Regions from separate parts of the Pseudomonas sp. AC463 genome, predicted to be linked through region 1. Evidence: predicted binding sites of a transcription regulator. Region 1 holds the regulator's gene; the other holds the start of a gene.
The links. Region 1 encodes sigma-54, which starts transcription at its own class of promoters, with help from an activator protein. Its sites were predicted from a motif close to ANTGGCATNNANNTTGCTNT; they were not measured.
Positions count from the first base shown of each region.

Region 2: glnK (P-II family nitrogen regulator) is a predicted target of sigma-54. The motif match lies at 10,960-10,979, and genes of this name have one in related genera.

Region 1 covers NZ_CEEDDZ010000010.1:212,281-227,688, reverse strand. Annotated here, with positions in the region: gene AC0IYH_RS15170 (uracil-xanthine permease family protein) at 1-300, shown strand, start outside; gene hisC (histidinol-phosphate transaminase) at 428-1,480, opposite strand; gene hisD (histidinol dehydrogenase) at 1,484-2,803, opposite strand; gene hisG (ATP phosphoribosyltransferase) at 2,931-3,566, opposite strand; gene murA (UDP-N-acetylglucosamine 1-carboxyvinyltransferase) at 3,725-4,990, opposite strand; gene AC0IYH_RS15145 (BolA family protein) at 5,014-5,253, opposite strand; gene AC0IYH_RS15140 (STAS domain-containing protein) at 5,367-5,672, opposite strand; gene AC0IYH_RS15135 (Tgt2/MlaC family protein) at 5,669-6,316, opposite strand; gene mlaD (outer membrane lipid asymmetry maintenance protein MlaD) at 6,328-6,795, opposite strand; gene mlaE (lipid asymmetry maintenance ABC transporter permease subunit MlaE) at 6,795-7,592, opposite strand; gene AC0IYH_RS15120 (ATP-binding cassette domain-containing protein) at 7,592-8,401, opposite strand; gene AC0IYH_RS15115 (KpsF/GutQ family sugar-phosphate isomerase) at 8,713-9,687, shown strand; gene AC0IYH_RS15110 (KdsC family phosphatase) at 9,688-10,212, shown strand; gene lptC (LPS export ABC transporter periplasmic protein LptC) at 10,221-10,793, shown strand; gene lptA (lipopolysaccharide transport periplasmic protein LptA) at 10,780-11,313, shown strand; gene lptB (LPS export ABC transporter ATP-binding protein) at 11,313-12,038, shown strand; gene AC0IYH_RS15090 (RNA polymerase factor sigma-54) at 12,235-13,728, shown strand; gene hpf (ribosome hibernation-promoting factor, HPF/YfiA family) at 13,804-14,109, shown strand; gene ptsN (PTS IIA-like nitrogen regulatory protein PtsN) at 14,120-14,584, shown strand; gene rapZ (RNase adapter RapZ) at 14,587-15,408, shown strand, end outside.
Region 2 covers NZ_CEEDDZ010000006.1:222,791-238,198, reverse strand. Annotated here, with positions in the region: gene AC0IYH_RS09815 (class I adenylate cyclase) at 1-1,959, shown strand, start outside; gene rnk (nucleoside diphosphate kinase regulator) at 1,956-2,369, opposite strand; gene AC0IYH_RS09805 (DUF1289 domain-containing protein) at 2,501-2,719, opposite strand; gene cyaY (iron donor protein CyaY) at 2,723-3,055, opposite strand; gene lptM (LPS translocon maturation chaperone LptM) at 3,294-3,461, shown strand; gene lysA (diaminopimelate decarboxylase) at 3,471-4,718, shown strand; gene dapF (diaminopimelate epimerase) at 4,722-5,552, shown strand; gene AC0IYH_RS09780 (DUF484 family protein) at 5,566-6,282, shown strand; gene xerC (tyrosine recombinase XerC) at 6,285-7,184, shown strand; gene AC0IYH_RS09770 (HAD-IA family hydrolase) at 7,181-7,876, shown strand; gene sutA (transcriptional regulator SutA) at 7,976-8,302, opposite strand; gene AC0IYH_RS09760 (secondary thiamine-phosphate synthase enzyme YjbQ) at 8,405-8,830, opposite strand; gene AC0IYH_RS09755 (ammonium transporter) at 9,042-10,379, opposite strand; gene glnK (P-II family nitrogen regulator) at 10,414-10,752, opposite strand; gene AC0IYH_RS09745 (accessory factor UbiK family protein) at 11,175-11,435, shown strand; gene AC0IYH_RS09740 (YifB family Mg chelatase-like AAA ATPase) at 11,588-13,084, shown strand; gene AC0IYH_RS09735 (methyl-accepting chemotaxis protein) at 13,123-15,099, opposite strand; gene AC0IYH_RS09730 (LysR substrate-binding domain-containing protein) at 15,277-15,408, opposite strand, start outside.

The DNA of each region.
Region 1 (15,408 bases):
AGCATTCCGGTGCCAGTGATGGGCGGGATTCTGTGCCTGCTGTTCGGCTCGATTGCGGCCGTGGGCATGAACACGCTGATTCGCCACAAGATCGACCTGGGCGAAGCGCGCAACCTGGTGATTGTGTCGGTGACCCTAGTGTTCGGGATTGGCGGTGTGCTGGTAGGCACCGGCACCGGCCCGGACGATTTCGGCCTCAAGGGCATCGCCCTGTGTGCGGTGGTAGCGATTGGTTTGAACCTGCTGCTACCGGGCAATGATGGCTGGAAGAACAAGAAGCCGGACGAACCGTTGCTCTAACTAACAATGCAAAACCAAATGTGGGAGGGGGCTTGCCCCCGATAGCAGAGTGTCAGTCAGTACATTAGTGACTGACACACCGCCATCGGGGGCAAGCCCCCTCCCACATTTTTTTCTTCAGTGTGGCTTAGAGCTCGCCCAGGCCATCGATCAGCGCCTGGTTCTGCTCCGGCGTGCCGATGCTGATCCGCAGGAACTGGGCAATCCGCGCCTGCTTGAAGTGCCGCACGATCACGCCCTGCTCACGCAGCTTCGCAGCCAAACCGGCGGCGTCGTGTTTGGGGTGACGCGCAAAGATGAAGTTGGCCGCCGACGGCAACACTTCAAAGCCCTTCCCTTCCAACTGCGCCACAACCTTCTCGCGGCTGCCGATCACCAGCTTGCAGGTCTTGTCGAAGTATTCACGGTCTTCAAACGCCGCCGCCGCGCCGACAATCGCCAGGCGGTCCAGCGGGTAGGAGTTGAAGCTGTTCTTGACGCGCTCCAGCGCCTCGATCAGGTCCGGATGGCCCACGGCCAGGCCCACGCGCAAACCGGCCAGTGAGCGCGATTTGGACAGGGTCTGAGTCACCAGCAGGTTCGGGTAGCGGTATACCAGGCTGATGGCGGTCTCGCCGCCGAAGTCGATATAGGCCTCATCGACCACCACTACCGAATCCGGGCTGGCCTTGAGGATCTGCTCCACGGCGTCCAGCGCCAGCACGCAGCCGGTCGGCGCGTTCGGGTTGGGGAAGATGATCCCGCCGTTGGGCTTGGCGTAGTCGGCAGCGCGGATCTGGAACTGCTCGTCCAACGGCACCGGGTCGGACTTGATGCCATAGAGGCCGCAGTAAACCGGGTAGAAGCTGTAGCTGATATCCGGAAACAACAGCGGCAAGTCGTGCTGGAACAGGCCGTGGAAGATGTGCGCCAGCACTTCGTCGGAACCGTTGCCGAGGAACACCTTGCCGGCGTCGACCCCGTAATACGTGGCCACGGCCTGCTTGAGCAGGTCGCTGTTGGGGTCCGGGTAGAGGCGCAGGTTGTCGTTCAACTCGGCCTGCATTGCGGCCAGCGCCTTGGGCGACGGACCGTAGGGGTTTTCATTGGTGTTGAGCTTGACCAGCTTGGTCAGCTTCGGTTGCTCGCCGGGTACGTAAGGCACGAGGTCCTTGACGAAAGGGCTCCAGAATTTGCTCATGTCTTACTTCCCCTCTTCAAGGATCCGGTATTCGGCGCTGCGGGCGTGGGCACTCAGCGACTCACCACGGGCCAGCACCGAGGCGGTCTTGCCCAGCTCGGAAGCGCCTTGTGGCGAGCAGAAGATGATCGACGAACGCTTCTGGAAGTCATACACCCCCAGCGGCGACGAGAAACGCGCGGTGCCGGAGGTCGGCAGCACGTGGTTCGGGCCGGCGCAGTAGTCGCCCAGGGCTTCACTGGTGTGGCGGCCCATGAAGATCGCACCGGCGTGGCGAATCGACGGCAGCCAGGCTTGTGGGTCGGCCACGGACAGCTCCAGGTGCTCCGGCGCGATACGGTTGGCCACCTCGATGGCCTGCTCCATGTCGCTGACCAGGATCAACGCACCCCGGCCATTGATCGACTTCTCGATGATCTCGGCGCGCTCCATGGTAGGCAGCAGCTTATCGATGCTGGCGGCCACCTTGTCGAGGAACTCGGCGTCCGGGCTGACCAGGATCGCCTGGGCGTCTTCGTCGTGCTCGGCCTGGGAGAACAGGTCCATGGCGATCCAGTCCGGGTCGGTCTGGCCGTCGCACACCACGAGGATTTCCGACGGGCCGGCGATCATGTCGATACCGACCTGGCCAAACACATGGCGCTTGGCGGTCGCCACATAGATGTTGCCGGGGCCGACCACCTTGTCGACCTTCGGCACGCTTTCGGTGCCGTAGGCCAGCGCGGCAACCGCCTGGGCGCCGCCGATGGTGAACACACGGTCGACACCGGCGATGCACGCGGCTGCCAGTACCAGCTCGTTGATTTCACCGCGCGGGGTCGGCACCACCATGACCACTTCGGTCACGCCCGCCACTTTGGCCGGGATCGCGTTCATCAATACCGAAGACGGGTAGGAGGCTTTACCGCCCGGCACGTACAACCCGGCGCGGTCCAGCGGCGTGACCTTCTGGCCCAACACGGTGCCGTCGGCCTCGGTGTAGCTCCAGGAATCCTGTTTCTGTTTTTCGTGGTAGCTGCGCACGCGCGCTGCCGCCACTTCCAGGGCCTCGCGCTGCGGCGCGGTGATGCGCGTCAGGGCCAGCTCCAGGCGTTCGCGCGGCAGGATCAGGTCCGACATCGACGCTACGTCGAGGCCATCGAACTGGCGGGTGAAATCCACCAGCGCTGCGTCACCGCGCTCGCGCACAGCCTTGATGATGTCGAGCACCCGCTGATTGACCGAGTCGTCGGACACGCTTTCCCAGCTCAGCAGATGATCCAGATGATGGGCGAAATCCGGGTCGGCAGCGTTGAGTCGGGCAATTGCAGTGGACGTGGTCATAGCGAGGGCCTCAATAGAATTGGCAAAAACTCAGGCGCCCTAATCTAGCAGTCGTTTCCGCTTGGGCACCTGAGAATTCTGGCTATGAGGCGGATAGACGGGCGCGGCCTAAGGCCGCGCAGGTGAGTCAACCGCGGTGTCGAGACTCCACTGCGGTACGCAGGGTGTCGATCAACGCCTGGATACGAGCGTGTTGCATTTTCATCGAAGCTTTGTTGACGATCAGGCGGGAGCTGATGTCGGCGATAAAGTCCTGGGGTTCCAGGCCGTTGGCGCGCAGGGTGTTGCCGGTGTCGACCACGTCGATGATCTTGTCGGCGAGGCCGATCAGCGGCGCCAGCTCCATCGAGCCATAGAGCTTGATGATATCGACCTGGCGGCCTTGTTCGGCGTAGTAGCGTTTGGCGACGTTGACGAACTTGGTGGCCACGCGCAGGCGGCCTTTGGGCTCGACATCACCGACACGGCCGGCGGTCATCAGCTTGCACAGGGCAATACGCAGGTCCAATGGCTCGTACAGGCCCTGGCCACCGTATTCCATCAGCACGTCTTTACCGGCAACGCCGAGGTCGGCCGCGCCATGCTCAACGTAGGTCGGCACGTCGGTAGCCCGCACGATCAACAGGCGAACGTCGTCCTGGGTCGTAGGGATGATCAGCTTGCGGCTCTTGTCCGGATTCTCGGTCGGCACGATGCCCGCTTCAGCCAGAAGCGGCAAAGTGTCGTCAAGGATGCGGCCCTTGGACAGTGCGATGGTCAACATGGGAAACGTCAGTCCTTCATCAGGCTATTGCGGTCCGGTCGCAAACGGCGCCAGACACAGATCGAGGCCATTACAGCCTCGATTTGAAACAAATTCGTCACAGCAAACACAGCTTTGCGGAGAGGGCACAAGCCCCCTCCACATCTGCAACCCGGAGACTAGCCCGGTACGCGGCGGATTTTCGCGCCGAGCATCTGCAGTTTTTCTTCGATGCACTCGTAACCACGGTCGATGTGGTAGATGCGGTCGATCAGCGTGTCGCCTTCGGCACACAGCGCCGAGATCACCAGGCTGGCAGAAGCACGCAAGTCGGTGGCCATCACTGGCGCGCCCTTGAGCTTCTCGATGCCGGTGACGATGGCAGTGTTGCCTTCGACCTGGATCTTGGCGCCCATGCGGTGCAGTTCATACACGTGCATGAAGCGGTTTTCGAAGATGGTCTCGATTACCGCACCGGTGCCTTCGGCAATCGCGTTCAAGGAAATGAACTGCGCCTGCATGTCGGTCGGGAATGCCGGGTAAGGAGCGGTACGCACGTTAACGGCTTTTGGCCGCTTGCCGTGCATGTTCAGCTCGATCCAGTCTTCACCGGTAGTGATTTCGGCACCGGCTTCGCGGAGTTTTTCCAGCACGGCTTCGAGGATGGTCGGATCGGTGTCCTTGACCTTGACGCGGCCACCGGTAACGGCAGCGGCAACCAGGTAGGTGCCGGTCTCGATGCGGTCCGGCATCACTTTGTAGGTGGCCGGGTGCAGGCGCTTCACACCGTCGATGGTGATGGTGTCGGTGCCGGCGCCGGTAATGTTGGCACCCATGGCGATCAGGAAGTTGGCCAGGTCGACCACTTCAGGCTCGCGCGCAGCGTTTTGCAGGACGCTGCGGCCGTTGGCCAGGGCAGCAGCCATCATGATGTTCTCGGTACCAGTCACGCTGACGGTATCGAAGAAGAAGTTGGCGCCACGCAAACCGCCTTCCGGCGCCTTGGCCTTGATGTAGCCGCCTTCAACGTCGATGACCGCGCCCATGGCTTCAAGACCACGGATGTGCAGGTCCACCGGACGCGAGCCGATGGCGCAACCGCCAGGCAGGGCCACTTCGGCTTCGCCGAAACGGGCAACCATTGGGCCGAGTACCAGGATCGACGCACGCATGGTTTTCACCAGCTCGTACGGAGCGATCAGGGTCTTGATGGTGCGTGGGTCGATTTCGACGGCCAGTTTCTCGTCGATAACCGGCTCAATGCCCATGCGACCGAACAGCTCGATCATAGTGGTAATGTCGTGCAGGTGCGGCAGGTTGGCCACGGTCACAGGGCCATCGCACAGCAGGGTCGCCGCCAGGATCGGCAGGGCGGAGTTTTTCGCACCGGAAATGCGGATCTCGCCATCAAGGCGGCCACCGCCGGTAATAATCAATTTATCCATAAGAATCTCGACGCCTTGGGGGCTCAGGTGCGCTCGGCCCAGGCCGCGCGGCTGAAAAATTTCATAGTGACCGCATGGATGCTGCCATCGGTGATCCACGGGTTCAAATGGGCATAGATCTGCTGCTGACGCTTGACCGGGCTCAGTGCCGCCAGTTCATCGCTAATCACGTTCAGCTGGAAATTGCAGCCTTCGCCTTCAACTTCTACAGTCGTTTCCGGCAGCTTTCCTTCAAGGAAGCTCTTAACTTCTAGGGCCTGCATGCTCAACCTCTATCGGCGCCCAGTGCGCACGGGTCGCACATCATACAAAAAAGCCCCGCGCCTGCGAACCCCGCATAGCAGGACTCTGACGGGGGGCCTCTCAATAATGTGTATTAAGGATGCGCCAACAGCTCGGTCAAACCGGATACCTGGGCAATTTCGCGCATGTCTTCGGGCAATGCACGGATGCTGACGGGCTTTCTGGCCGCCTGGGCATCGCGCATGAAGCACAGCAACAACGACAAGCCAACGCTGCTGGACTTGGTCACCGCCGAACAATCCAGCACCAGTGCAGGTGCGGTGCTGGTCTTGATCAGCGCCTGGCCCCGCTTGCGCAGGTCAGGCCCGGTGCGGTAATCCAGCACGCCGCTGATCAGCAACTCGCCGGCATCGCCGAGACGAACAGCCGACTCGGTCATTGCGCGGGCTTCCCGGCAGCTTTATCGGTTTCTTCCTTGGCCTTGGCCACTTCACCGGCCCAACCATTGATGGTTTTGTCCAGGTCGTTGCCATTGCGTTGCATTGCATCAGCAAACTGGTCACGGAACAGCTTGCCGATGTTGATGCCGTTGATGATCACGTTGCGCAGTTTCCACTCGCCGTTGATCTTCTCCAGGGTGTACTGCACAGGGTAAACCGCGCCGTTGTTGCCCTTGACGCTCATGTTGACGCTGGTGCGATCCCCCGACTCATCCCCGGCAGGAGCGACGGTGATGCCCTGGTTGTTGTACTCAAGCAAAGCATTCCCGTAGAACTGGAACAGGCCGCGCTTGAAGTTTTCCTGGAAGGTCTGCATTTGCGCAGGTGTGGCTTTACGCGAATATTTGACCGTCATGATGCTGCGGGAAATGCCTTCGGCATCAACCACCGGCCCCACAATGGTGTTCAGTGCGTCATAGAACTTGGTCGGATCTTGCTTGTACTGCTCTTTATTGGCAGTCAGGTCAGCCAACATCTTGTTGGTAGTGTCCTGCACCAGTTCGTGGGCAGAACCTGCCGCGTTGGCCATCAACGGCAGCGCTGCCAGCAGTACCAGGAGGCCACGTCGCAAGGTAGAGATCATGTACAGATTCCTCATTTAGCGTCTTTATTGACCGTATTGAGCAGGAATTTACCGATCAGGTCTTCAAGTACCAACGACGACTGTGTGTCGTGGATTGTCGAACCATCCTTGAGCAGGGCTGTTTCCCCACCCACGCTGACACCGATGTACTTCTCACCCAGCAGACCCGCAGTGAGGATAGATGCAGTGGAGTCGGTCGGCAGATTATCTACCTTCTTGTCCAGTTGCATGGTCACTCGCCCGGTGAAGCTGTCGCGATCCAGATCGATTGCCGTGACCTTGCCGATGGTCACACCGGCCATGGTCACTTTAGCTCTGACAGTCAAACCGGCGATATTGTCGAAGTACGCGTAAAGTTTATAAGTATCGGCGGTGGGGCTGGCCGACAGGCCACTGACTCGCAGGGCCAGCAACAATAAAGCCAGGATGCCAGCCAGCAAGAAAAGGCCGACACCGATTTCCACAGTGCGGTTTTGCATCAGAAATCTCCAAACATCAAGGCGGTCAAAATGAAGTCAAGGCCCAGTACCGCCAGCGAGGCGTACACAACGGTCTTGGTGGTGGCGCGACTGATCCCTTCTGAAGTGGGCTCACAGTCGTAGCCTTGGAATACGGCGATCCAGGTCACTACAAAGGCGAAGACGATGCTCTTTATGATGCCGTTGAGCACGTCACCCGTGAAGGTCACGCTGTTCTGCATGTTGGCCCAGTAGGAGCCGTCATAGACGCCCAGCCAGTCCACCGCCACCCACGAACCGCCCCAGATACCCACCACGCTGAAGATCATCGCCAGCAGCGGCAGGGAAATGAAGCCGGCCCACAGGCGCGGGGCAACAATGTATTTGAGCGGGTCCACGCCGATCATTTCCAGGCTGGACAACTGCTCGGTGGACTTCATGTTGCCGATTTCGGCGGTCAGCGCGGAACCCGCACGCCCGGCGAACAACAACGCAGTGACCACCGGCCCCAGCTCACGCAGCAGCGTCAGGGCGACCATCTGCCCCACCGCCTGCTCCGAACCGTAGCTGGACAGGATATTGAAGCCCTGCAACGCCAGCACCATGCCGATGAACACCCCGGAGACCACGATGATCACCAGGGACATCACGCCCACCGAATGCAGTTGCTTGATCAGCAGGCCAAAGCCGCCGCCAATGCCGCCGCGACCGAGCAGGGCGTGGAACAGGAAAATCGTCGAACGGCCCAGCACTTCGACGATGTCGATGCCGGAGCGACCGAAAAGGCGGACCTTTTCGATTAGAGATGTCTTGCGCATCAGCGCTTCCCCAGAAGATCTGAGCGGTAATCCGCTGCCGGAAAGTGAAAAGGCACAGGGCCATCGGGATCGCCGGTCATGAATTGGCGAATACGCGGGTTGTCGGCGTTCATCAGTTCTTCAGGCGTGCCTTGCCCCAGTACCTGGCCATCGCCTACTACATAGAGGTAATCGGCAATGCTCGCGGTTTCTGCAAGGTCGTGGGAAACAACGATGCTGGTGATGCCCAACGCATCGTTGAGCAGGCGGATCAGGCGTACCAGCACGCCCATGGCAATGGGGTCCTGGCCAACGAAGGGCTCATCGTACATGAGGATCTGCGGGTCGAGGGCAATCGCACGGGCCAGGGCCACACGGCGCTTCATGCCGCCAGAGAGTTCGTCGGGCATCAGGTCGATGGCACCGCGAAGGCCCACGGCCTGGAGTTTCAGCAACACGATGTCACGAATCATTTCATCGGACAGCTGGGTATGCACCCGCAGCGGAAACGCTACGTTCTCGAATACATCCAGGTCGGTGAACAGCGCACCGCTCTGGAACAGCACGCCCATGTGCTTGCGCGCATCGAACAGATCGCTGCGCGACAACGTCGGCAGGTTCTGGCCGTTGACCCACACTTCGCCGGCGGTGGGGCGCAATTGCATGCCCATCAGACGCAACAGGGTGGTCTTACCGCAACCGGAAGGCCCCATGATGCCCGTGACCTTGCCGCGGGGAATGCGAATATCGACGTTATTGAAGATGCTGCGCGTCCCGCGCTTGAAGGTCAGTCCCTTCAGCTCGACCGCGTAGGCGTTATCGGCACTCATCTAAACTCCTTGGGATGCAGCCTCTCACTCAGACACCACGCTTGCGACAAACGTTTGCAACGCCTGCGCAATAAATAGCCATATGGGCTGGGCGGACCGGGCTGGCGGCGAACTATATCACTGCTGGTACAACGCGCCCAAGGCCGGAACAGCGCTTGTTCAGATCCAGGACAGGGAAAAAACGTTGCTGGCTGTGTTAATGAGAATGGAATCTCGGGCAGTCGGTAAATAAAGCCTGACGAACTTGCGTGAGGGAATCGATCATTACCGCTATAATCGCCGACTTTTCGTCAGGCTATACGATTTCAGACATGAGCCAATCCAGCGACCTTATTCAATCCGCACAACGCACCATCCGCCTAGAGCTTGAAGCCGTAGAAGGCTTGCTGGCCCATATCGACGCGGATTTCGTACGCGCCTGCGAGATGATTCTGGCCAGCAAAGGCCGCGTTGTCGTAGTCGGCATGGGCAAGTCGGGCCACGTCGGCAACAAGATCGCCGCCACCCTGGCGAGCACCGGGACCACCGCTTTTTTTGTGCACCCGGCCGAAGCCAGCCATGGCGACATGGGCATGATCACCAAGGATGACATCATCCTGGCCCTGTCCAACTCCGGCACCACCAACGAAATCGTAACCCTGCTGCCGCTGATCAAGCGCCTGGGCATCAAGATGATCAGCGTCACCGGCAACCCGGAATCGACACTGGCCAGGGCCGCCGAAGTGAACCTGAATGTTCACGTGGCCCACGAAGCCTGCCCGCTGAACCTTGCACCGACCTCCTCCACCACCGCCGCCCTGGTCATGGGCGACGCCCTGGCCGTGGCGCTGCTGGAAGCCCGTGGTTTTACCGCCGAAGATTTCGCGTTTTCCCACCCAGGCGGCGCACTGGGTCGCCGCTTGCTGCTTAAAGTGGAAAACGTCATGCACTCGGGCGATGAATTGCCCCACGTCCAACGCGGCACGTTGCTGAAGGACGCGCTGATGGAAATGACCCGCAAGGGCCTGGGCATGACCGTCATCCTGGAAACCGACGGCAGACTGGCCGGGGTCTTCACCGACGGCGACTTGCGCCGCACCCTGGACCGCACCATCGACATCCATACGGCCACCATCGACGCGGTGATGACCCCTCACGGCAAGACTGCACGCCCCGAGATGCTGGCGGCCGAAGCCTTGAAGATCATGGAAGACCACAAGATTGGCGCGCTGGTGGTGGTTGATGCCAACGACCACCCGATTGGCGCCCTGAATATGCACGACTTGCTGCGTGCGGGAGTGATGTAAATGACCAGCGACCTGATGCAACGCGGCAAAAACATCAAGCTGGCGATTTTCGACGTCGACGGCGTGCTGACCGATGGCCGCCTGTACTTCCTCGAAGACGGCAGCGAATTCAAGACGTTCAACACCCTCGACGGCCAAGGCATCAAGATGCTGATGGCTTCGGGCGTGCAAACAGCGATTATCAGCGGCAGAAAAACCCCCGTTGTGGAACGCCGCGCACAAAACCTGGGGATTCCTCACCTGTATCAGGGCCGCGAGGATAAACTGGTGGTTCTGGACGAGCTTCTTGGCCAACTCAACCTAAGCTATGAGCAGGTCGCCTATTTGGGTGATGATCTGCCTGACCTGCCGGTCATTCGCCGAGTCGGCCTGGGCATGGCCGTCGCCAATGCGGCGTCGTTCGTGCGTGAGCATGCCCACGGTATCACCACCGCGCGGGGTGGCGAAGGTGCCGCACGCGAGTTCTGCGAGCTGATTCTGCGCGCCCAGGGCAGCCTTGATGCAGCCCACGCCGCCTACTTATAGAGCGTTTTATGCTGAGTAAAAAGATTCGTAACATCCTGCTATTCGGGGTCATCGCCGCGCTGTTTCTCGCAGTGGGCTACTGGAATATCAGCCCGGAGCGCTTCCTCGACCAGCCTGCGGCGCAGGTTGACGAAGGGGCTATCGATTACTACGCCATCAACGCCAAGAGCGTGCAGTTCCTGCCTGATGGCAAGGTTCAGTACGAGATGACGTCGGACAAGGTCGAGCATTTGAAGGCTACCGAAGTCACCCTGCTGACCAACCCGGACATGAACATTTACCGCGGCACCGAATTCCCATGGCACGTCACCAGCAAGCGTGGCGAGGTCAACCCGGACGGTACCGAGGTGGAACTGATCGACTCGGTACGCGTTGCGCGCACCGACGATAAAAAACGTGAGACCGTGATTACCAGCAGTCGCATGACCGTATTCCCGCAGAAGCAATATGCGCAGACCGAGCAAGACGTTAGAATCGACGGCGCTGGCGGTGTATCGACTGGCAAGGGAATGAAAGCGTATTTGAAAGAAAGCAGGATACACCTGCTATCGAACGTAAGAGGACAGTATGAGGCTCGTTAAAACTCTCCCTATTTTGCTCGGTCTGGGCGCAGCACTGGGAAGCGTGAGCGCCTGGGCTCTGCCGAACGATAGCCAGCAACCGATCCACATCTCGGCTGACGATGCGCAGTTGGATGACAAGCAAGGTGTTGCCACCTACACCGGCGGCGTCATCATCACCCAAGGGTCGATGAAGATCACCGGTAACACCGTGACACTGACGCGCACCCAGAGCGGTGATATCGACGTCGTGACCTCGGTAGGCAACCTGGCTTACTTCGAACAGAAGCAGTCCGCTGCCGACACCGGCCCGATGAAGGGCTACGGCAAGACCATTCAGTACCACGCCCAGCAGAACCGCATCGTGCTGATCGACCAGGCTAAAGTACTCAGCCCCGACGGCAACTCCACGGAAGGTGAGAAAATCACCTATGACACCGTGAAACAGATCGCTAACGCCGGTCGTGCCAATGGCTCCAAGGTGACTGCACCACGCCCACGCATCGACATGGTTATCCAGCCGAAGAAGAAGGCCGAGTAATGGCAACCCTGAAAGCCCAGCATCTGGCCAAGGCCTATAAAAGCCGTCAGGTCGTGCGCGACGTCAGCCTGTCGATCGACAGCGGCCAGATCGTCGGCTTGCTCGGCCCCAACGGCGCCGGCAAGACCACCTGCTTCTACATGATCGTCGGCCTGGTCCAGGCGGACCAGGGTCGCGTGCTGATCGACGACTTGGACGTCAGCCACCAGCCCATGCACGGCCGCGCCCGTGCCGGTATCGGCTATCTCCCACAAGAGGCGTCGATCTTCCGCAAGCTGTCGGTAGCCGACAACATCATGGCGATCCTCGAGACCCGAAAGGAACTCGACCGTGACGGCCGCCGCAAGGAGCTGGAAAGCCTGCTGCAGGAATTCCACATCAACCACATTCGCGACAACCTCGGCATGAGCCTGTCCGGTGGTGAACGCCGCCGCGTGGAGATCGCCCGCGCCCTGGCCACGGCGCCCAAGTTCATCCTGCTGGACGAACCGTTTGCCGGCGTCGACCCGATCTCGGTCGGCGACATCAAGCAGATCATCCATCATCTCAAGGCCAAGGGTATCGGTGTGCTGATCACCGACCACAACGTGCGTGAGACCCTCGATATCTGCGAGACCGCGTATATCGTGAACGATGGCCAGCTGATCGCCGAAGGCGATTCCGCCACTATCCTGGCCAATGAACTGGTCAAGGAAGTGTACCTGGGTCACGAGTTCCGCCTGTAAAGCTGCCTGTTACAACTGGCGGTGGCAGGTCGTTTGCCCGAAGCGCGGGCGTCAATGAAAACCTCCATATTTTTATTGTTACCGCGCTCTAGGCAAAGCCCCCGATATCAGGCATATAATTTGCTTATGTTTGGCGCTCACGCGCCCTGTCGTGGATGGCGCATTGCGCCGGCGAATAAGGTGTTAAGCCCCTGCCATGAAACCATCGCTAGTCCTGAGAATGGGCCAGCAGCTGACGATGACACCGCAGCTGCAACAGGCCATCCGCCTACTCCAATTGTCGACCCTGGACCTGCAACAGGAAATCCAGGAGGCCCTGGAGTCCAATCCGATGCTCGAACGCCAGGAAGAAGGCGACGACTTCGATAATGCAGACCCGCTGGCCGACAACATAGAGCAAAAACCCAACTCCGACGTGCAGGAACCCTCCTACCAGGAAACCGCCCCTACGGTGGATAACCTTGAGGAAGGCGACTGGAACGAACGCATTCCCAACGAACTCCCGGTGGACACCGCCTGGGAGGACGTCTACCAGACCAGCGCCAGCAGCCTGCCCAGCAATGACGATGACGAGTGGGACTTCACCACCCGCACCTCCGTCGGCGAAAGCCTGCAGAGCCATTTGCTGTGGCAACTGAACCTGGCGCCGATGTCGGATACTGATCGCCTGATCGCCGTAACCCTGATCGACTGCATCAACAACCAGGGTTATCTGGACGAAACACTCGAAGAGATCCTTGAAGCCTTCGACCCGGAGCTGGACATCGAGCTGGACGAGATCGAGGCCGTCCTGCACCGTATCCAGCAGTTCGAGCCCGCCGGCATCGGCGCGCGCTCCCTCAGCGAATGCCTGCTGCTGCAACTGCGCCAGCTGCCCGCCAAAACTCCTTGGCTCGCCGAGGCACAGCGCCTGGTCACCGACTACATCGACTTGCTCGGCGCCCGCGACTACAGCCAGCTGATGCGCCGCATGAAGCTCAAGGAAGACGACCTGCGCCAGATCATCGAGCTGGTACAGAGCCTCAACCCGCGCCCAGGCTCGCAGATCGAGTCCAGCGAAGCCGAATACGTCGTGCCTGACGTTATCGTGCGCAAGGACAACGAGCGCTGGCTGGTGGAGCTGAACCAGGAGTCGGTGCCACGCCTGCGGGTCAACCCGCAATACGCAGGCTTTGTACGCCGCGCCGACACCAGCGCCGACAACACCTTCATGCGCAACCAGTTGCAGGAAGCGCGCTGGTTCATCAAGAGCCTGCAAAGCCGTAACGAAACCCTGATGAAAGTCGCCACGCAGATCGTCGAGCACCAGCGCGGCTTCCTGGAATACGGCGACGAAGCAATGAAACCGCTGGTGCTGCACGATATCGCCGAGGCGGTAGGCATGCACGAATCGACGATTTCCCGGGTGACCACGCAAAAATTCATGCATACCCCACGGGGTATTTATGAACTGAAATACTTTTTCTCCAGCCACGTCAGCACCTCCGAAGGCGGTGAATGCTCGTCCACGGCGATCCGCGCGATCATCAAAAAACTGGTTGCCGCGGAAAATCAGAAAAAGCCGTTGAGTGACAGCAAGATCGCTGGTTTACTGGAGGCACAAGGCATTCAGGTCGCCCGTCGAACCGTCGCCAAGTACCGCGAGTCCCTTGGGATCGCGCCTTCCAGCGAGCGTAAGCGTTTGATGTGACGGGCGGGCCACAGCGTTCCAGTGGTGGGTATTCCTGCCCACCGCTTTATGCACTGGCAACGAAGGAGAAGCTGTATGCAAGTCAACATCAGTGGACACCAGCTGGAAGTCACCAAACCCCTGCGTGAATACACCGAGAGCAAGTTGAACAAGCTTGCGGGGCATTTTGACAAGATCACCAACGTGCAGGTCATCATGGAGGTCGATAAGCTCAAGCAGAAAATCGAGGCCACCCTGCACGTACCGAATGCCAAGCTCGTCGCCAATGCGGAACATGAGGACATGTACGCGGCGATTGACTCGCTCTACGACAAGCTGGACCGCCAACTCATAAAGCATAAGGAAAAGAATCTGCACCTGATGCAAGGTACAGGTCGTTAACTCTCCCCCCATGATCCGACTTGAAACCATCCTGACCCCCGGCCGTTCCCTTGTGAACGCGCCGGGCGGCAGCAAGAAGAAAGCCCTCGAACAGATTGCCAACCTGATCAGCCGCGAAGTGCCTGAGCTGGAGATGCAAGATGTCTACGAGGCTCTGATTGCCCGTGAAAAACTCGGCTCCACGGGTTTTGGCAACGGCATCGCCATCCCTCACTGCCGCCTCAAAGGCTGCGATACACCGGTCAGCGCCCTGCTGCACCTGGACGCTCCCATCGATTTCGACGCCATCGACGGTGCACCGGTTGACCTGCTGTTTGTACTGCTGGTCCCGCAGGCCGCCACCGATGCGCACCTGGAACTGCTTCGGCAGATCGCCAGCATGCTCGACCGCAAGGAAGTACGCGACAAACTGCGAGGTGCCAGCAGCAACGAGGCGCTGTACCAGGTTGTCCTGGATGAACAAAGCGGGCAGTAACCATGCGTTTGATCATCGTCAGCGGCCGCTCCGGCTCGGGTAAAAGCACCGCCCTCAATGTTCTTGAGGACAACGGTTTCTATTGCATCGACAACCTGCCCGCCGGCCTGCTGCCGGAACTTGCCGAACGCGCCTTGATCCACACCGAACTGGCGCAGCCGCTGGTTGCCGTTTCGATTGATGCCCGCAACCTACCCAGCCACCTTGAGCGATTCCCGCAATTGCTCGAAGAAGTGCGGGCCAAGCACATTCACTGTGATGTGCTGTACCTGGATGCCGACGAAGAAACGCTGCTCAAGCGCTTCTCCGAAACCCGTCGACGCCACCCCCTCAGCAGCCCCCATCGCTCACTGGCCGAGGCCATCGAAGACGAAACCAAGCTGCTCGGGCCGATCATTGACCTCGCCGACCTCAAGATCAACACCACCAGCCTCAACCTGTATCAGCTGCGCGATGCCATCAAGTTGCGCCTGCTGAACCAGCCCGAGCCCGGCACGGCGTTCCTGGTGGAGTCTTTTGGCTTCAAGCGTGGCATGCCGGTGGACGCCGACCTGGTGTTTGACGTGCGCTGCCTGCCCAACCCCTATTGGAAGCCGGAACTGCGTGAGCAATCCGGGCTGGATCAACCGGTGGCCGAGTACCTGGCCGCACAGCCGGATGTGGAGGAGATGTTCCAGGACATCTCCAGCTACCTGCTCAAATGGTTGCCGCGCTTTGCCGCAAGTAACCGCGCTTATGTGACCATTGCCATCGGCTGCACCGGCGGCCACCACCGCTCTGTCTACCTGACAGAGCGCCTGGGCCAGGTGCTGCAACGAACCCTC
Region 2 (15,408 bases), on a different contig from region 1:
TGCCTGAGCCTGCGCTTCAAGCGCGCAGTGTTTGCCAACCACATGGACCTGGACGAGCTGGACCCGTACATGGTGGTCTACCGCCGCATCGAGGAACACCTCAAGGCCCGCAACGAGCCGGAACGCCTGGAACTGGTGCGGCGCGCGCTGTACCTGAAGGTCAACCGCAAGCTCACCGCCGGCCAGCGCACTACCAGCTGGCAGCGCCTGCTGCTGGAACGCCTGGCCCATGAATGGGGCTGGGACCAGCGCCAACTGACGCTGCTGGACAGCCGCAGCCAATGGAAAGTGCGCCAGGTTGCCTCCGAGCGCCGCGCGCTGGTCAACGAGCTCAATTACAGCTACCGCTTCCTCACCCAGTTCGCCCGCACCGAACAGACCGTGAGCCTGATCAACAAGCGCGACCTCAATGTGCTCGGCCGGCGCCTGTATGCGGCTTTTGAACGCAAGGCCGGCAAGGTCGAGTTCATCAACCCGGGCATTGCCCCGGACCTCGCCGAAGACACCCTGACCCTGGTGCAATCACCCAACCGCAAGGAGCCCGGCCAGCACCATTGGGGCCTGTACAACGGCAACCTCACGGCGCTGGAATGGGAGCATTTCGCGCCGATCAAGCGCAGCCGCGACCTGCTGGAAATGCTCACCTGGTGCCACCGCAACGGCGTGATCGACAGCAGCACGCGCCTGGCCCTGCACCCCGGCACCAGCGACATGACCGAATTCGAGCTGTTCAACCTGCTCGGCAGCCTGCAACAGACCGTCGCCCTGCCCCTGGCCAGCGTCGATGAAGAACGCCTGCTGCGCTCGGCGGTGCCCGAGGAGGTGTTGCTGCTGATCAACGTCGGCGTCGACCCGCTCAAGCACCACCGCGACCTGAATATCCTGATGACCACCGAGCGCACCGACTCGCTGAGTTACGCCGGCGTGCGCGACAACCTGGTGCTGACCCTGGACCAGGTCACGCTCAACAGCTGGAACGAGGTGATGGTCAGCCGCTACGACGGCCCGCATGCGCTGCTCGACTGCCTGCGCGACTACCTCAACCAGTTGCCGGCGGATCACCTGCCACGGCTGCGGGTACGTTGCTTCTGTCACAACCGTGCGCAATTCATTGCCCAGCGCGTAGAAGAAATCTTCGATACGGCGCAGAACCTGTTGCTGGGTCAGGGCAACCATCGCTACCTGCTGCAGGTACAACAGCACTATCACGTGATGGAGCTGGTGCCGGGCCAGGCCACCCACGTGTCACTGGCGACCCAGGACGCACTGGTGGCCTATCTCAGTGAAGAACTCGCCAGCTACAGCCCGCTGCACCTTGATTCGATGGCCCTGGAAGACCACGACCTGGCGCTGTTGCTGCCCATGGGCCAGGCCGATTGCGTGCAGGTGTTCTACCGCGTCAATGAAGGCTTCGCCGAGCTGTACGTGCTGGATGAGTTCAACGCCCTCTGGCAACAGCGCCTGCCGTTCCATGACGAACAGAGCCTGTTGGCGCCATTGCAGCGCTTTTTGCAGTCGATCATCTATCGCCGGGATGCGTTGTCGCCGCTGGACCCGCAAGAGCCGCTGGGCGCGGTACAGGTCCTGTATTACCAGCTATTGCCGTCGGGCGGCGGCCGCGCGCGCGGCATCGAGCCGCGACCCGCCCCGCTGAACCCGGCGAACAAGCCCTTTTATGACGTGCAGGCGATTATCGGCAAGGCCGCACCAGGCCAGGTGGGCATTACCCTGTACTGCAATCAGCGGGAGTTTTCCGAACTGGAATTTGGCGACCAGCTGTTCGCAGTGGTCGCCCAGGAAATCGTCGGGCAACGCCGGGAGACCGAACGTTACCGCTGCTACATCACCGACCTGGACCTGTCGGGGCTGCTCGGTGATGTGCAAAGCCCGAGCAACCTGTACCTGCGCTACAAGGCCGAGCTGGAGCTGTCGCTCAACGCGGCGCTAAGCCAGATTTAGAGCGGGAAGGCGCCGCCGTCTTTTGGCTGGCCTTCAACACTCAGCAATTCAAGCTTGAGGGTCTTGCCGCCGGGCGCCGGCCAGTCGATATGCTGGCCAACCTGCAGGCCGAGCAAGGCGCTGCCCACCGGCGCCAGGATCGATATTTTGCCGGCATCGGCGTTGGCGTCTTTCGGGTAAACCAGGGTCAGGTGGTAGTCCTTGCCACTGCCTTGCTCACGGCAGTGCACGCTGGAGTTCATGGTCACGACACCCGCAGGCACTTCATCGTGGCCAACCACGTCTTCGGCGCGGTCGAGTTCGGCTTGCAACGCTTCGACACCGGGAGTCTCGTCGCCCAAGCGGTCGATCAGTTGCTCCAGACGCTGCACGTCAAGGCGGGTGAGGATGATGGACGGTGCGGTGGTCATGATTCAGGCAGACTCCTTTTTTCTGCACAAAAAAGCAAAACCCCGCCAGAAAAAGGCGGGGTTCTCACGGGCCTCGATGAGTTGAGGCGTACCCGGACACTACCACAGCGTCACAAATAAACAAGACGACCTCAGGCGCTCGCCCTGCGCTGCTCGGCCTGGGCGCAGATCACGCGGCGCCGGGCATCGTCGGCAGAGCGCCATTCACGGATGTCTTCGACGTGGCGAAAGCAGCCGAGGCAGACTTTTTGCTCGTCCAGGCGACACAAACTGATACAAGGTGACGGCACCGCCGGGCTGACATTACTGAACAGCGGCTTGGGCGGGCGTACAGGTGCAGGCTGGGTCACGGCTCAGATCTCGTCGAAGTCCAGCTCGACGCCGGCTTGTTCCTGAACCAGGCGCGCGAGGATTTCACCCAACAGCTCTTCGCTCTTGTCGCACTGCCATTTGCCGCTTTCTTCGTCGAAATCGAAGTGAATGCCACCGGAACGCGCCGCCAGCCAAAGTTGGCGCAACGGTTCCTGGCGACTGAAGATCAATTGAGTGCCGTTCTCAAACTTGACAGTCAGCACGCCGGCCGAGTTTTCCAGGTCCACATCCAGGCCGCTGTCGTCGAAAATATCTTCCAGCGCCTGCTGGGTCGAATCCACCAGGTCGTGAAAACGGGCTTCGGTCAAACTCATTGTGGCAACCTCAAAAGTGTCTGGTTTTGCTCAAGCGCCGCACGATACGGGCGAGCCCCGCCGATTGCAAAGGATACTGATTTCATCACGACTGACGGAATGAAATATCCCCGAATAGCGTAGGACGTTTCTTGACCATGTCGGCAAACCCCCGCCGGACGGGTATTTCAGCGCATAGGCAAGCTGGCGGGTGGTCGGTATACTCGGGCGCAATTAATGCATATTCAAGGATTTCGCCATGAAGCGCCTGATCTCGTCCCTTGCTGCGCTCGTCGCGGTTGCCTGCCTCGTTAGTGCCTGTGGTCAAAAAGGCCCGCTGTACCTGCCCGATGACAGCAAAGACCCGAATGAACAGGCGCAATCGTCGCAAAAGCCAGCCAAAGCGCATAAGCACGACACCTACTAAGGGAACCCCATGGACGCTTTTAACTACCGGGGCGGCGAGCTGTTCGCGGAAGGCGTGGCGTTGTCCGCGATTGCCCAGCGCTTTGGTACCCCGACCTACGTGTACTCCCGTGCGCATATCGAAGCCCAGTACCGTTCCTTCACCGACCCGCTGAACGGCGTACCGCACCTGGTGTGCTACGCGGTCAAGGCCAACTCCAACCTGGGTGTACTGAATGTCCTGGCGCGGCTGGGCGCCGGTTTCGACATCGTTTCCCGTGGCGAGCTGGAACGCGTACTGGCCGCTGGCGGCACGGCTGACAAGATCGTGTTCTCCGGCGTCGGCAAGAGCCGCGAAGACATGCGCCGCGCCCTCGAAGTGGGCGTGCATTGCTTCAACGTCGAATCCACCGACGAGCTGGAGCGCCTGCAAGTCGTGGCCGCCGAGATGGGCGTTCGCGCGCCGATCTCCCTGCGCGTCAACCCGGACGTCGACGCCGGCACCCACCCGTACATCTCCACCGGTCTCAAAGAGAACAAGTTCGGCATTGCCATTGCCGACGCCGAAGACGTGTACATCCGCGCCGCCCAACTGCCGAACCTGGAAGTGCTGGGCGTGGACTGCCATATCGGCTCGCAACTGACCACCCTGCCGCCGTTCCTGGACGCCCTCGACCGCCTGCTGGCACTGGTCGACCGCCTCGGCGAATGCGGCATCTACCTGCACCACATCGACCTCGGTGGCGGCGTGGGCGTGCGTTATCGCGATGAAAACCCACCACTGATCGCCGATTACATTCAGGCCGTGCGCGAGCGCACCGAAGGCCGCGGCCTGACCCTGATGTTCGAGCCAGGTCGCTACATCGTCGCCAATGCCAGCGTGCTGCTGACCCAGGTCGAGTACCTCAAGCACACCGAGCACAAGGATTTCGCCATCGTCGACGCGGCGATGAACGACCTGATCCGCCCGGCGCTGTACCAGGCCTGGATGAATGTCACCGCCGTGACGCCTCGCAACAGCGAAGCGCGCACCTATGACATCGTCGGCCCGATCTGCGAGACCGGCGACTTCCTGGCCAAGGAGCGTCAGCTGGCCCTGGAAGAAGGCGACCTGCTGGCCGTGCATTCGGCCGGTGCCTACGGGTTTGTCATGAGTTCCAACTACAACACCCGCGGCCGTGCCGCCGAGGTGCTGGTGGACGGTGATCAAGCGTTTGAAGTGCGTCGCCGCGAGACGGTAGCCGAGTTGTATGCTGGCGAAAGCCTGCTGCCGGAGTAAGCCATGCTGCTGCGTTTTACCAAGATGCACGGGCTGGGCAATGACTTCATGGTCCTCGACCTGGTCAGCCAGCACGCGCACATCCTGCCCAAGCACGCCAAACAGTGGGGCGACCGGCACACCGGCATCGGTTTTGACCAATTGCTGCTGGTGGAAGCGCCAAGCAACCCGGAGGTGGATTTCCGTTACCGGATCTTCAACTCCGACGGTTCCGAAGTGGAACAGTGCGGCAACGGCGCGCGCTGCTTCGCGCGCTTTGTGCTGGACAAACGCCTGACCGCCAAGCGTCAGATCCGCGTCGAAACCAAGAGCGGCGTGATCGAACTGGATATCCGCAGCGACGGCCAGATCAGCGTCAACATGGGCGCGCCACGCCTGGTGCCGGCGGATATTCCGTTCCAGGCCACCGAGCAGGCCGCCAGCTACGCGCTGGACGTGGATGGCCAGTCGGTGGATATCGCCGCCGTGTCCATGGGCAACCCCCATGCGGTGCTGCGGGTGACTGACATCAACAACGCGCCCGTGCATGAGTTGGGGCCGAAAATCGAACACCACCCGCGCTTTCCGGCACGGGTCAACGTGGGTTTCCTGCAGGTGATCGACCGTTCCCGCGCGCAACTGCGCGTGTGGGAACGCGGCGCCGGCGAAACCCAGGCCTGCGGCACCGGTGCTTGCGCCGCTGCCGTGGCCGCGATCAGCCAGGGGTGGATGGATTCGCCGCTGCTGATCGACCTGCCCGGTGGACGCCTGTCCATCGAATGGGCAGGCCCTGGCCACCCGGTGCTGATGACCGGGCCGGCCTCGCGTGTATACGAAGGACAGGTCCGTCTATGAGTGAGCCAAGCTAATGACCGATAAGCCTCAAGTACCCGCCCAAGCAACCCCAAGCGAAAGTCTGGAGGCCGCTGCTGTCGCGGCGTACCTTGAGGCTAACCCGGACTTCTTCGTCGAACACGAAGAACTGCTGCCCGCCCTGCGCATCCCCCACCAGCGCGGCGATACCGTGTCGCTGGTGGAGCGCCAGATGAAAATCCTGCGCGAGCGCAACATCGAAATGCGCCATCGTCTCTCACAGCTGATGGACGTGGCCCGCGACAACGACCGCCTGTTCGACAAGACCCGCCGCCTGATTCTTACATTGATGGACGCCACCAGCCTGGAAGAAACGGTGATCGCCGTGGAAGACAGCCTGCGCGAGGATTTCCAGGTGCCCTTTGTGAGCCTGATCCTGTTCAGCGACAACCCGATGCCGGTGGGGCGCTGGGTCAGCGGCAGCGACGCACAAACCGCCATCGGCGGCCTGCTCTCCGAAGGCAAGACCATCAGCGGCACCTTGCGCGAGCATGAGCTGGACTTCCTGTTTGGCATCGAGCAGCGCAAGCAGATCGGCTCCACCGCCGTGGTCGCCCTCAGCTACCAAGGCCTGCACGGCGTACTGGCCATTGCCAGCCGCGACCCTGCGCACTACAAAAGCTCGGTGGGCACATTGTTCCTGACCTACATCGCCGAAGTGCTGGGCCGCGTACTGCCGCGCTTCACCACCGCCCTGCGCGCGGTGCGCTAGCCATGGAACGGCAACTGGACGCTTACTGCGCTCACCTGCGCAACGAGCGCCAGGTGTCGCCCCATACCCTGGAAGCCTACCGACGAGACTTGAACAAGGTCCTGGCGTACTGCGAAAAACACCAGATCAGCAGCTGGAAGGCCCTGGATATCCAGAGCCTGCGCAGCCTGGTCGCGCGCCTGCACCAGGCGGGGCAGTCCTCGCGCAGCCTGTCACGCCTGCTGTCGGCGGTGCGCGGCCTCTACCATTATCTGAACCGCGAAGGCCTGTGCGATCACGACCCGGCCAATGGCCTGGCCCCGCCCAAGGGCGAGCGGCGCCTGCCCAAGACCCTCGACACCGATCGCGCCCTGCAACTGCTGGATGGCGCCGTGGAGGATGATTTTCTCGCCCATCGCGACCAGGCGATCCTCGAACTGTTCTATTCCTCTGGCCTGCGCCTGTCGGAGCTGACCGGCCTGAACCTGGACCAACTGGACCTCGCCGACGGCCTGGTGCAAGTGCTCGGCAAGGGCAGCAAGACTCGCGTGCTGCCGGTGGGCCGCAAAGCGCGGGAAGCCCTGCAGCTTTGGCTGCCGCTGCGCCTGCTGACCAACCCGGTCGACGACGCCGTGTTTGTCAGCCAGCAAGGCCGACGCCTGGGCCCACGGGCGATCCAGGTACGGGTCAAGGCTGCCGGCGAGCGCGAGCTGGGGCAGAACCTGCACCCGCATATGCTGCGCCACTCCTTTGCCAGCCATATGCTCGAATCCTCCCAGGACCTGCGCGCGGTGCAGGAACTGCTCGGCCACTCCGACATCAAGACCACGCAGATCTATACCCATCTGGACTTCCAACACCTGGCAACGGTGTATGACAGCGCCCATCCACGGGCCAAACGCATCAAGGGCGGCGACTCATGAGTATCAAGCTGATCACCTTCGACCTGGACGACACACTCTGGGACAACGTACCCGTCATCATCAGCGCCGAAGCGTCGATGCGCGAATGGCTGGCGGTTAATGCGTCCAAGGTGGGCGACTTACCTTTGGAACACTTCGCCAGCCTGCGCCAGCAAGTGTTGCAGCGCCATCCGGAACTCAAGCATCGCATCAGCGTATTGCGCCACCGCGTGCTGATGCATGCCTTTGAAGAGGCGGGTTATCCACAGCCAGAAGCCACGGAAATGGCCGATGTGTGCTTCGAGGCGTTCATTCACGCGCGGCACCAGATCAGCGTGTTCCCGGAAGCCGAGCCGATGCTCCAGGCTTTGCGCCAGCACTTTTTGCTGGGGGTCATCACCAATGGCAACGCCGACGTGCAGCGCGTGGGGCTGGCGGATTACTTCCACTTTGCCCTGCGGGCCGAAGACATCGGTATCGCCAAGCCGGATGCACGATTGTTTCAAGAGGCGCTGCAGCGTGGCGGCGTGGACGCCGGTGCGGCGGTGCATGTTGGCGATCACCCGGGCGATGACATTGCCGGCGCACAGCAGGCGGGGCTGCGGGCGGTGTGGTTTAACCCGACGGGCAAGGGTTGGGAGGGGGACAAGCATCCAGATGCGCAGATTCGCAGCCTGACGGAGTTGCCTGAGTTGCTCCGCAGCTGGCAGTAACACTTTAGCCCCCTCCCACATTTGCATCTCCACAAAACTCACAGGCATGAAAAAGCCCGCAGCGACGGCGGGCTTTTTCCTACAAGCAGGTGGCTGACCTCAGATAGGTCGGCTGCCGTACTTGTTATCCGGCTTCTTCGGTGGATCTGCCACCACGTTGGCCTCGACTTCCTGCACTTTGCCGCCTTTAGCGAGGAACTCTTCCATCGCACGGGCCAGCGCATCGCGCTCTTTGTTCTTGGCTTCAACGCTCGGCAGCTCGTCTACCGACACAGCGGCCTTGGCCTTGCCTTTGGCAGCCGGAGCAGGCGCATCATCGCCACCGTCGTCGTCAGCCACGTCTTCCGCCGCCGCTTCGAGGCCTTCTTCGGTGTCGTCTTCGTCACCTACTTCCAGTTCGTCGTTTTCCAGATCATCGTCGCTCATGTTCTACCTCATGACTTGCGAAAAGCAGATTAGTTATAGCCCAGCTTCACCCTCTGTCGAGGTCGCTGGAAAAAAATCAACGTCCACAGGATTTCCCGTGGCTTATGCCCCATCACCGTGCAAGGTGGCGAGGACTTTACGAGCACCGCCATGATCACGGTGCTCGCCCAGATAAACACCTTGCCAGGTCCCTATCGCCAAGCGGCCGGCCTTCACCGGCAAACTCAGCTGGCAGCCCAGGAGACTGGCCTTGAAGTGCGCCGGCAGATCATCCGGATCCTCGTCGTTATGCTCGAATCCGGCGTGGCCTTGCGGCACCAGCGAATTGAAGAAACGCTCGAAGTCACGACGAACCGCCGGGTCGGCATTCTCGTTGACGGTCAACGAGGCCGAGGTGTGCTGCAGCCACAGGTGCAACAGGCCCACGCGACAGGCCTTCAACTCAGGCAAGCCGGCCAGCAACTCGTCGGTCACCAGGTGAAAGCCCCGGGGCTTGGCCCGCAGGGTAATCAGGGTCTGTTGCCACATACAGTTCTCCGCCCATCGGCGCGCATTCTAGCGCGCTTAGGGAAAAAACAAAGTGCCGAATACGCCTACATGCCTGTAAGACATTCGCATGCCTGAAAGTGCCGTGTGCGGCCGAACACAAACTTGCTGCAAAAACCGTTACAGCCTCTTACGACTGACAAACAACAGACAAAAAAATGCCCGGCAAGCCGGGCATCTTTTTTACGCGTACTTACAAGTTGTAGCCGCGTTCGTTGTGTTGCGCCAAGTCGAGGCCAACAGCCTCTTCTTCCTCGGTAACCCGCAGGCCCATGACCATGTCCAGCACCTTGAGGATGATGAAGGTCACGATAGCCGTGTAGATCACGGTGAAGCCAACGCCTTTGCACTGGATCCAGACCTGCGCCGCGATGTCAGTCACAGTGCCAAAGCCGCCCAGTGCCGGGGCTGCAAACACACCGGTGAGGATCGCACCGACGATACCGCCGATACCGTGCACGCCGAATGCGTCCAGGGAGTCGTCATAGCCCAGCTTGCGCTTGAGGCTGGTGGCGCAGAAGAAGCAGACCACACCAGCGACCAGGCCGATCACCAGGGCGCCCATCGGGCCAACAGTGCCGGCAGCCGGGGTAACGGCGACCAGGCCAGCCACCACACCCGAGGCAATGCCCAGCGCGCTTGGCTTACCGTGAGTGATCCACTCGGCGAACATCCAGCCCAGCGCCGCAGCAGCGGTAGCGATCTGGGTAACCAGCATCGCCATACCGGCAGTGCCGTTGGCGGCAGCTGCGGAACCGGCGTTGAAACCAAACCAGCCGATCCACAGCATTGCCGCGCCCACCAGGGTGTAACCCAGGTTGTGCGGTGCCATCGGAGTGGTCGGGAAGCCTTTGCGCTTGCCGAGCACGATGCACGCCACCAGGCCTGCCACACCGGCGTTGATGTGCACCACGGTGCCGCCGGCGAAGTCCAGCACGCCCCAGTCCCACATCAGGCCACCGTTGCCGCTCCAGACCATGTGCGCGATCGGCGCATAGACCAGGGTGAACCAGATGCCCATGAAGATCAGCATCGCGGAGAACTTCATACGCTCAGCGAAGGCACCAACGATCAGCGCCGGGGTGATGATGGCGAAGGTCATCTGGAAGGTGATGAACACCGCTTCCGGGAACAGCGCCGCAGGCCCGGTGATGCTGGCCGGGGTGACACCCGCCAGGAACGCCTTGCCCATGCCGCCGAAGAAGGAGTTGAAGTTGACGACACCCTGTTCCATACCGGTGGTATCGAACGCGATGCTGTAGCCGTAGACGACCCACAGGATGCTGATCAAGCCAGTGATGGCGAAGCACTGCATCATCACCGACAGAATATTTTTGGAGCGGACCATGCCGCCGTAGAACAGCGCCAGGCCGGGGATGGTCATGAACAGCACCAGTGCGGTGGCGGTCAGCATCCAGGCGGTGTCGCCGGAATTGAGGACTGGAGCAGCCACTTCGTCTGCCGCCATGGCCAGGCTTGGCATTACGATGGACAACAGGGCTCCGAGCCCTGCGAATTTACGCAGAGTCATATTGTTTTCTCCTGGGGCGTTGGGGTTTGGCGGCTTAGATTGCGTCGGTATCGGTTTCGCCGGTACGGATGCGAATAGCCTGTTCCAGATTGACCACGAAGATCTTGCCGTCACCGATCTTGCCGGTGTTGGCGGCCTTGGTTATCGCCTCGATAACCCGATCAAGATCCTTGTCGTCAATGGCGACATCAATCTTCACCTTCGGCAGGAAATCGACTACGTATTCCGCGCCGCGATACAGCTCGGTGTGACCCTTCTGCCGACCGAAGCCTTTGACCTCAGTAACGGTAATGCCCTGCACGCCGATTTCGGACAACGACTCGCGTACATCGTCCAACTTGAACGGCTTGATGATGGCAGTGACTAGCTTCATGAAAACTCTCTCCCGAATTGGTGGACTTGCCCCAGGAAAACAAACCCGTCTCAAGTCTAAGCGCAGTGCCTGGCTTTGTAACGCATCGTCGCAGGGCAGTTGCCCTTACGACGCCAGCGAACCACTGGTGACGAAACCTGTACCCCTGATCCGTCGGCGCACTGCATTCGTCACAGCGACTGCATCAGTGCATGGGTCATGATCGTCTAAGCAGAAACCTTGCCAGCTCCGTTAAAATCACTGAAATCAGTCCTTTGCCCACTTATGCCCACCTGCGGGGCGGGTTGGCGGCCGCAATGCGCACAATAACAGTGCGCTGCCGCCCGGCCATATGCGCGAAAAGCGTGCGCACAGGGCCGTGAAAAAGACTATAGACGCTGCGTGATACACTGCCCGCCAACAGTTTTTCCGGAATGTTTCCCATGCTCGCGCCCAAAGACCTCCTCGACGCCCTGAGCGGCCACGCCTCTCGCCTGTTCAGCGGCGACACCCCGCTGCCCCGCAATGAAATCGAAAGCCAGTTCAAGGCGCTGCTGCAAAGTGGCTTCAGCAAACTCGACCTGGTGAGCCGCGAAGAGTTTGATAGCCAGATGGTGGTACTGGCCCGCACGCGTGCGCGGCTGGAGAGCCTGGAGGCCAAAGTCGCAGAGCTGGAAGCGCGGCTGACGCCTGCGGCTGAATAAACTCGGTCAATGTGGGAGGGGCTTGCCCCCTCCCACATTTGTTTTGCATTGCTCCACGGATACGTTCTGTAAAACCTCCCCCGCCTCGCTCCTCCCCACCTCGTCTACCCTTGAAAAACCGCAGGAAGCGGCCCTCCACTCAAGGAACGAGCATGTCCCTCGCCATCGTCCACAGCCGCGCCCAAATCGGCGTCGAAGCGCCTGCCGTAACCGTCGAAGTGCATATGGCCAATGGTCTGCCGTCCCTGACGCTGGTGGGCCTGCCGGAAACCGCCGTCAAGGAAAGCAAGGACCGCGTGCGCAGTGCCATTCTCAACTCCGCGCTGCAATACCCCTCGCGCCGCATCACCCTCAACCTCGCGCCCGCCGACCTGCCCAAGGACGGCGGGCGTTTTGATCTGGCGATTGCCCTGGGGATCCTCGCGGCGAGCGTGCAGGTGCCGGCGTTGATGCTCGACGACGTGGAATGCCTGGGGGAATTGGCCTTGTCCGGCGCAGTGCGCGCAGTCAAAGGCGTGTTGCCGGCGGCGTTGGCGGCACGCAAGGCGGGACGCACCGTGATAGTGCCCAGGGCGAATGCGGAGGAAGCGTGCCTGGCCTCGGGCTTGAAGGTGATTGCGGTGGATCACTTGCTGCAGGTCGTGGCCCACTTGAATGGGCACGTACCGATTGAACCCTACAAGTCCGACGGCTTGCTGTACTTGAACAAACCCTACCCGGACCTGAGTGAAGTGCAGGGCCAGCTCGCCGCCAAGCGCGCCCTGCTGATCGCCGCCGCAGGCGCGCATAACCTGTTGTTCAGCGGCCCACCCGGCACCGGCAAGACCTTGCTCGCCAGCCGCCTGCCTGGGTTACTGCCGCCGTTGAGCGAGCAGGAAGCCCTGGAAGTCGCCGCGATTCAATCGGTAGTCAGCCTGGCGCCGTTGAGCCATTGGCCCCATCGTCCGTTTCGCCAGCCGCACCACTCGGCCTCGGGCCCGGCGCTGGTGGGTGGCGGCTCAAAGCCACAACCGGGGGAAATCACCCTGGCCCACCACGGGGTGCTGTTTCTGGATGAATTGCCGGAGTTTGATCGCAAGGTGCTGGAGGTGCTGCGCGAGCCGCTGGAGTCAGGCCATATCGTGATTTCCCGCGCGCGCGATCGCGTGAGTTTCCCCGCGCGTTTTCAGCTGGTGGCGGCAATGAACCCTTGCCCGTGCGGCTATCTGGGCGAACCCAGCGGGCGTTGTCGCTGCACGCCGGAACAGATCCAGCGCTATCGCAACAAGCTGTCGGGCCCGTTGCTGGATCGGATCGACCTGCACCTTACCGTGGCGCGGGAAACCACTGCGCTGAATCCTGCCCAGGACGCCGGCGATAACACCGCGACGGCCTCGGCGCAGGTTGCCCAAGCCCGTGAGCATCAGCAAAGGCGCCAGGGTTGCGCCAATGCCTTTCTTGACCTGCCGGGGCTGCGCAAGCACTGCAAGCTGGCGAAGGCCGATGAAGGCTGGCTGGAAAGCGCCTGCGAGCGGCTGACATTGTCGCTAAGGGCGGCACATCGGCTGCTCAAAGTGGCGCGTACGTTGGCTGATCTGGATCAGGTGGACAGCATCAGCCGCGACCACCTGAAAGAGGCCCTGCAATACCGGCCAGCCGCAATCACTTAAGCCTGATGCAGAACCAAATGTGCCTAGAAGACCGGGTTTCAGCGAAAGCGATCCACCTCATGGCGCAAGCCCGCCGCCAGCGTCTCCAGCTCCTTGGCAGTGATCGCCAGGTTGGACACCACTTCACGCTGCTCGCTGTTGGCCAGCGCGATACTCTGCAGGTTGCTGCTGAGCAAGGTCGCAGTGCTGCTCTGCTCCTGGGTCGCGGTGGTGATCGCCGCGAACTGCTGACCGGCCGAGCGGCTTTGCTCGTCGATACGCGCCAGGGCCGAGGCCACGTCGGCGTTGCGCGACAGTCCTTCCTGCATCAGCACATTGCCGTGTTCCATGGTGCTGATGGCGTTGCCGGTTTCTTTCTGGATGCTCTGGATCATCCCGGAGATTTCATCCGTGGCCTCACGGGTACGCGACGCCAGGTTACGCACCTCATCCGCAACCACTGCAAAACCACGGCCCTGTTCACCGGCACGGGCGGCTTCGATGGCGGCGTTAAGCGCAAGCAGGTTGGTCTGTTCGGCGATGGAGGTGATCACACCGACGATGCCGCCGATTTCCTGGGAGCGCTGGCCCAGGGTGTTGATCACCGTAGCGGTGCTGTTCAGCGCGGCCGCGATATGTTCCAGCGACGACGACGCCTCTTGCATCGAGGTGCGGCCAATGCGGGTCTGCTGCGCGTTTTCCTGGGCCAGACGCTCGGTGCTGCCCATGTTGTCGGCGATGTTCAGCGAGGTGGCGCTGAACTCCTCCACCGCGCCGGCCATGCTGGTGATCTCGCCGGACTGCTGCTCCATGCCTTCATAGGCACCACCAGACAGCCCGGACAGCGCCTGGGCACGGCTGTTGACCTCTTCGGCCGCCTTGCGGATATGCGACACCATGGTCGACAGCGCTTCGCCCATCTGGTTGAAGCTGCGCGCCAACTGGCCGATTTCGTCATGACTGGACACATTGAGGCGCGCGCTCAAATCACCGGCACCCAAGGCCTCGGCTTGACGCACCAGATCACTCAAAGGCTGCAGTTTGCTGCGCAGCAGCCAGACGGTGGCGCCCACCGCCAGCAGCATGGCCAGCACGCTGCCAATCACCAGGCGAATACCCACCGCCCAGGTAACCGCGCGGATTTCAGCCTTCGGCATGCTCGCGACCACAGCCCAAGGGCCACCGTCGAACGGCACCGAAACGCTGTAGAAGTCTTCGTTTTTGTCGCTCCAGAAGCGACCTTTGCCTGGGTTCTTGGCCAGGTCCAGCATCACGGCAACCGACTGATCCAACGCCTGCACACCGGCCGGCGGCACCAGCCAACGCTTCTGCTCATCCAGCAACGCCAACGAACCGGTCTGGCCGATGCGGAAGCGTTTGAGGTTTTCAAACTGGGCGGCCTGCGCGTCGGTGTAGTCGAAACCGATAAACAGCACGGCGATCACCTTGCCGCTGCTGTCCCGTACGGGGGAGTACTGGGTCATGTAGGAGCGATCGAACAACACCGCGCGGCCGATATACGCCTGGCCGCTGAGCACACGCTGATAAGCCGGGCCCTGGCGATCAAGCACAGTGCCAATGGCGCGGCTGCCGTCCTGTTTGGTCAGGGAGGTGCTGACCCGGATGAAGTCTTCACCGTTGCGCACGAACACCGTGGCTACGCCGCCGGACATCTGCTTGAACTCATCGACTTCGGTGAAGTTATTGTTGAGCACTTCGCTGCCCAGCAGCAGGCTCGGTGTCTGCACCCCGGCCACGGTGACCAGTTGATCAGCCTGCACACTCAAACCGGCGCTGAAGCGCTTTTCAAACAATCCAGTCAGGCGCTGCGTACTCTCGCGCAACGTGCTGTGGAACGTATTGAGTTGGTCGGCGAGCAAACGCGCTTCGCTGGCCAGGTGCTCCTCGCGGGTATCGAGGTTGGCGGAGTCGAGGGAACGCAAGGCGAAAACGGTACTGCCGCTGATGGCGACAGCCAGAATCACAGCTAATGCGAGGCCTAACTGGGAGGCAATCCGGGCGCGAGGTTGAGACATGAGGGCTCCTGGCCGAGGCCAGGATCATCCTGATCTCATAGCGCTGCTCGGCAAATTATCTGGTGGGTAGCGTTGGTGCACGATGGTTCCAACACACCTACTTCGGCGGGCGCGCGCAATACTTGAGCGAAACGTACGGGTATCACGCAAACGATTGCATGAACGGCCTGCAAACACTCAGTCGAGGCGCTCTACCGCCGGTAAAACCATGGCCTGCACTTCGCTCTGGAGAAAATCCGCCAGGCGCCGCAAGCGCTCACCACCGGGACGGGTTTTTGGCCACACCAGGTAATAGTTTTCCCGACTGGC